2 regions of the Carboxylicivirga longa genome follow, and region 1 is predicted to be linked to the other one. Evidence: riboswitches for the same ligand, from Rfam matches in the RefSeq annotation. Region 1 holds a riboswitch; the other holds the start of a gene.
What was found. Region 1 has a riboswitch for cobalamin ahead of ACRD7A_RS00215 (acyl-CoA carboxylase subunit beta). Riboswitches for the same ligand answer to the same signal wherever they lie in the genome.
Positions count from the first base shown of each region.

Region 2: it holds a riboswitch for cobalamin, as region 1 does, so the genes downstream of both, ACRD7A_RS13875 (DUF5074 domain-containing protein) here and ACRD7A_RS00215 (acyl-CoA carboxylase subunit beta) in region 1, are expected to answer to the same signal.

Region 1 is NZ_JBNGOZ010000001.1:50,657-53,861, reverse strand. It holds gene ACRD7A_RS00225 (B3/B4 domain-containing protein) at 1-107, opposite strand, end outside; gene ACRD7A_RS00220 (HAD family hydrolase) at 173-841, shown strand; cobalamin riboswitch at 952-1,152, shown strand; gene ACRD7A_RS00215 (acyl-CoA carboxylase subunit beta) at 1,375-2,910, shown strand; gene ACRD7A_RS00210 (acetyl-CoA carboxylase biotin carboxylase subunit) at 2,922-3,205, shown strand, end outside.
Region 2 is NZ_JBNGOZ010000016.1:42,513-45,717, forward strand. It holds gene ACRD7A_RS13875 (DUF5074 domain-containing protein) at 1-1,810, opposite strand, end outside; cobalamin riboswitch at 2,104-2,317, opposite strand; gene ACRD7A_RS13880 (hypothetical protein) at 2,376-3,205, opposite strand, start outside.

The DNA.
Region 1 (3,205 bases):
GATTGTAGCTGATCATTAGCGGCAGCCACCTTCACATCAGTAACAAAACCTCCTAATATCAAATCGGGAAGTTTTGCCCTTAACGGCTCTTCAATTTTAATTAGCATGCAATGGAATTAAGCCTGCAAAATAAGTAAAAAAATATATTACTTTGGGGCCAAAAGTAAAGCCAATGCAAGTCCTCGATGATATAAAAGCGGTGTTTTTTGATATGGATGGTGTTTTGTTTGACTCCATGCCTAGTCATGAATACACGTGGATCCATTCACTTAAAAAATACGGCATCAATTTTCCGCCAGAAGAGGCATATATGAATGAAGGACGAACCGGCTATGCAACCATCAGAATCGCTTTTGAAAAGTACCTTCACCGATTACCCACCCGGGATGAAGAGGAAGCTGTTTATACTTTAAAGACGGAACTTATGGCAAAACGCCCTAAAGCTCCGGTGTTACCCATGATGCAAGAACTGATTGAGTTTCTGAGAAAAAATGGGGTTCAGGTCTTTGTGGTAACCGGATCCAGGCAACCCTCGCTCGTTGATAAATTAAATGCCCAATTTAAGGTGGAGGCGAGCAACATTATCAGTGGTGCAGATGTAAAACAGGGCAAACCCCACCCTGAACCTTACCTGATCGCCTGGCAACGCAGTGGACTGAGCAAAGACCAATGCCTTGTAGTGGAAAACGCACCTATGGGCGTTGAATCGGCCAAGGCGGCTGGCTTACGCTGCCTTGCTGTTAACACGGGTAAACTGCCGGATGACGTCTTAATCAGTGCAGGTGCTGATTCTTTATTTGAAAACACAACAGCTCTGTACAAGGCTTTTATATCTCACTAAATCATTTAATCAGTAAAATACGAGGCTAATTGTGAAATCAAAAACAATTGTTGCCTGTGCATAATGAGCACGCAAATAAAGGAATTTTACTACTTTTGCCGCTCGTTCATTCAAATTTTTGTCATTAAGACACCCCGTAACAAGGGTTTAATAGGGAACCATGTGTAAATCATGGGCTGACGCGCAACTGTGATCTCGTGCCGTATAGACGGTATGTACTTTTAGCGGATTAACCACTGACTGCATATGACAGTTGGGAAGGTGTTAAGAGTCGGGAAAGCCAGGAGACCTGTCTTTAATATTTGAATGATATTTGCTTTCGCGACACAAAGCAGGTATCGGATCTTAATTCTATCCCTGCATTTATAGCGTCTGCGACAGCACATTTTTATTTTTCCACGAACTCTGTTTACACAGATTTTCGTGCTGTTTTTTGTTTAATAAACAACTTAAAGCCTTCAATCGTTACTTTGCCAGTTTGGCCTGGTAACAGAAGCATATCAATACATTAACTAACAAATACTGAAATAATCATGGAGGAAAACAGAAAGGCTTACAAAGTTTTTCATGAGCGGAAAGATAAGCTGAATGATCAATACACAGGTGATTATTATAAGAAACAACACGATAAGGGCAAGCTAACAGCCCGCGAGCGTATCGACTTTTTATTCGACGAGGGCAGCTTTCACGAGATAGGCGCCTTGATCAAACCCGATAAAGAAGCCAAAAATTATGGCGATGGTGTAATCTGTGGCTACGGCACCATCAACGGCCGTAAAGTAATGGTGTACGCCCAGGATTTTAATATTATGGGAGGCTCCCTGGGGCTTGTTCATGCGCAAAAAATTCAGAAAGTGCAGGAACTGGCGGCCAATATGGGGCATCCTGTCATCGGACTCATCGATTCGGGTGGTGCACGCATACAGGAAGGGGTAGCCAGTTTGGCCGGTTATGCCGGTATTTTTCGTAATAACGTAAAAGCCTCGGGCATTGTGCCGCAGATATCTGTTATACTCGGCCCTGCTGCCGGCGGTGCTGTCTATTCACCGGCTCTCACCGACTTCCGTTTTATGGTAAAACACACCTCGCACATGTTTGTTACCGGCCCACAGGTGGTAAAAGAAGTATTGAACGAGGACATTACCTTTGAAGACCTGGGCGGTGCCGAAGTACATGGCTCTGCTTCGGGCGTAACCGATTTTGTGTATAACGATGAGGAACATTGCCTGCTGGGCGTGAAGAAGCTCCTGTCGTACCTTCCTTCTAACCACCTGGAGCAGCCTCCCGTATTAAACTGGGATGACATCACGCCGCGCAACAGCGAAAACATCTCCTACATATTGCCCGAGGACTCAGGCAAGCCCTACGATATGATTGATATTATCGAGCGCATTGTGGATGTGGATTCCTTTTTTGAAGTGGCAGAAGGACACGCGCAGAATATCATTACCGGCTTCGCCCGCCTGGATCGAAAAGTTATAGGAATCATCGCCAATCAACCAAAAGTAATGGCGGGTACACTGGATATCAATGCATCGCGCAAAGCCGCCCGTTTTGTGCGTTTTTGCGATGCCTTTAATATTCCGGTGCTGGTACTGGAAGATGTGCCGGGCTTTATGCCGGGTAAAAACCAGGAGCACAATGCCATTATTATGCACGGTGCTAAACTACTGTATGCTTTTGCCGAAGCCACCGTACCCAAAATTACAGTAATCATTAGAAAAGCCTATGGTGGCGCCTACATTGTGATGAACAGTAAAAACATGGGCGGTGATATGAATTATGCCTGGCCATCGGCTGAAATTGCGGTGATGGGACCCGAGGGCGCCATAAAAATACTGAATCGCAAAGAGCTGAGCGAGGCAAACGATCCTGATGAACTTAAGCGTCAGCTGGTGGATGATTATAAAAACAACATTGCCAATCCATTTATCGCGGAAGAAAAAGGCTATGTTGACGAGGTGATAGAACCCGCAAAAACACGTGAGGTATTGATCTCTGCTTTCTCACTACTAGAAAACAAGTTCGAACAGAAATCTCCGCGTAAACACGGAAATATTCCAATGTAAAAAACTGAATAATGATTAAATCGATATTAATAGCCAATCGCGGAGAGATTGCCATCCGCATTGCTCAAACGGCCCGCAAAATGGGTATCCGTTCATATATGTTCCTAACCCATCAGGAGCCCAATGCCCACTATTTATCCTTTGCCGACGAACTGATAGATGTATCGGGCGACACCTTTACCAATATTTTTCTAAGCGTTGAAAAGATTGTAGATGCCGCCGTTGAAAATAAAGTTGATGCCATACATCCGGGCTATGGCTTCCTGTCTGAAAATCCATTCCTGCCCAAAGAATG
Region 2 (3,205 bases), on a different contig from region 1:
TTAGCAACTTTGTGCCTGCCCCAATATATACCATTCCATCAAAGGCCTGTACTACACCGCTGTAAGATGCGCCTGAAATAGTCTGTTCTAAAGCATCTGTATTGGCGTTAATCACGCAAACTGCATCTTTTTTAACCGCAAATACATAGTTGCCGGCACGCAGCATATTGCCGACTTCGCCGTTTGTTGCATCGATTTGATTACCTACCCCTAATGTGGGAATATCGAACAAGTAAATACCGTTGCTTGTGCCTATATAACCCTTCTCCGGAGTAACACCCACAAAGGCTCGTCCATCAGGATCGACTCCGAAGTTAGGAACGGTCGCTTGCTCTTTTAAGGTTGCTGCATCAGCCACAACGAGGCGTTGACCTTGTTTGGACATAAAATAGATATTATCGCCATAAGCTGTGCCGTATTGTGTTGTAGTACCCAGCGTTTTATTCGTATTTTCCTGGCGATAGGCCCGATAAACCATTTTACCGTCATCCGTCAGGTAGTTTACTGTTCCGCTGGAGTGCCCGAACCAATCTTCGTTAACAATAAATGCGCCGTTGGAATAATTAATATCGCGCAATTCAACCGCGAATGTAATGTTGGTAGCATCACCCTTAGAAGTACCCGAAACGGTTATTTCAGCAGTTCCCGTAACATCGTTCAGATAATTAATGGTGAGGGTAGTGCCTTCAATGGCAGCCGATGATAAAATAGTGTTGCTTGTTGTTGAAACTGAGTAATCAACAGGCTCTCCATCTTTTGGTGTAAAGTGATTCGTTAACTCAATTACGGTTTCAGCTGTGTTCACCGACAATAACTTATCAGTAATTGGATTGCTAATGGAAGGCCCGTTACTTAGTCTTACTTCGGCTATCGGATCGCCCAAATTAATCATGTACACTTTGCCACCGGCTGTAATATCCCCGGCAGCTTTTAGCATGCTGAACCATGCGAATGAAGATCCACCATACACGCCGATTTTCTTGTAGTTTTGCATTTCTCCGGATGTACCATTCCATAGCGCTACATAGCTCCCACTTGAGTAATCATTACAATTGAAAAGCATATGGCCGGCATCATCTACTTCGCAATCGTAAGGACCATTACCCGGCATGGAAGTAATAACCGTACCGTCATTGAGTGTGAGAAAACTGCCATCGGTGGCTGCGATAACAGGGTTGACTATTTCGGCAGGCCATTGGTACATCAGGGTATTGCCTGTGGGGTCGTATTGGGCGTTATAAACTGTTCCCCTGGCATCCACGGCAAGGCCGGTTGAATTACCGCCTACTTCAATGATTTTCTTATGGTTATTATTCCCAGATTTATCTAGCAGTGAGATGCAGTTTACATCATTTACTCCATCCCAGCCTTCTGTATTGAGGCCCGATACGTAGTAGTTGCCGTTCGCTATTTCCATGTCGAAATTACCCGGAAAGGTAGCTACATGTGTCCATGTGCCTGAGGTAATATCAACGCTGTATATGCGGTCGTCTGTTAGACCTGATTTGGTGTATCCAAGCCAAACTTTAGTACCATCCGGATCGGCCGTTACAAAGCTAATCCAGCCATTATAATCCGGCACTTTACCAAAATTATGGGTCTGCTGCATTGTTGTTAAGTCGTAGCAGTACAAGCCATCGCTATCAATAGCATAAAGGTTATTCCCCAGGATATCATGGCATGAAAATGCCTTATCTGTAATGATATCATTAGAGAGATAGCCTTCTTGTGGATTTAACCACACGCTTTGTCCCATTATGGATGAGAGGACAATAAATAAATTCAAAAAAGATAAGTAAATTTGCTTCATTGCATTTGATTTGTTCAATTGACAGAGGCTATTGCACTTACTGTTTTTCTGTACGAGAACGAGTGTGAATCAGGTAGCCACAAGCAATTGAATGTTAATAAAAATGTAGTATTTCGAAGCAGCAGTAAGTTTTGGCGAACCCTGCTGCTTTTTTTATGCTTGTGCGTGTTATGTGGGGCTGAAGTGTTTCATCCTGCTGTATTTTAAATTCATTAATAAAATGGATTTTACAGCATTGATGCCAACAGAAGATGTTGCAAGAATGATGATCGCATACCCGTTCGCCGCAGGCTGTAAAATCGTAACACTTGGCAGGTCTTCTGACTTATTCCTACTTTTAATACCTTCCCGTTGAGAGGAGCTCAACAGTGGTGTTTTATTAAAAGTAACAGACCCTAAAGGGTCGGAACTTACAGCAGCGGGAACTGTTGCCGATTTACACGGCATTCCCTTTTAATTTCTCCCCGGTATCATCCGGTTCTGAAAACCAATTGCACGGCAAAGGTATCAAATATTCATAAAGAGATGTTCTTTTTTGTAAATATGTGGAAATAAAAAAGAGCACTCATGATTTTTTCTTCAGCTTAAAAAGTACAAAGGCGACGACTAGCAGTGGGATGGGTGTTAGGATACCGAGGAATTTCACCCACGAGATAAGCAGGTCGTTTTCACGCAATAGTTCGTTATGTGCTTCTTCAGGAGCAAAGCTGAGTCCTGTCATATGAGCTATCTGCCCCAGCATGCGTATGGGCAGTGCTCCCTTGGGCAGATCCTGGTGGCAGGCCAGGCAGGTGCCATCACGCGCCAGTACTTCGCGTTGACGGGCTGTGAGGGGTTTTGAACGGGGCCAGTGCGAATCTACGGTTTGTACTTGTCTACCACTGCTGTCGATGAGCTGCGCAAAATCACCATGCAGATGGGGTAAAGCGGGTATCTGTACCTCTGTGTGGCGACTTACGATTTCTCCGTTTTGGTTGATTACATCGGCATATCGAGCCTTGTAGGGAGCTGCATCGTAAAGCCCATGATGCACCCCATAGCCCATGGTAGTTGTGTTGCCGTGGCAGTCGGTGCAGGCTCGGGCCTCGGTGGAGATGGTATGGGGCTGTACAGGAGCAAGCTCCATGGCGTTATAGCCTGCTGCTGCGCGCGCTACACGGTTGGGGCTCACTATACGTCCATCGGTATCTATAATGGTGCTGATTGTCTGTATCACCCCTACAAGCGGACTCACGCGGCCTTCTCCGTTGATGCCCAGGGGTGGCGAGGCCCATCGTACATGACTGTAATCGCCATAAGTGGGGGCACCAGGCTGCATGACATGGCGTTGTCGGTAATCGGCACTGGTTCCATGCTTATCGGTGTCCTCAGCAGAGTAGAGCCAATCGATCGACG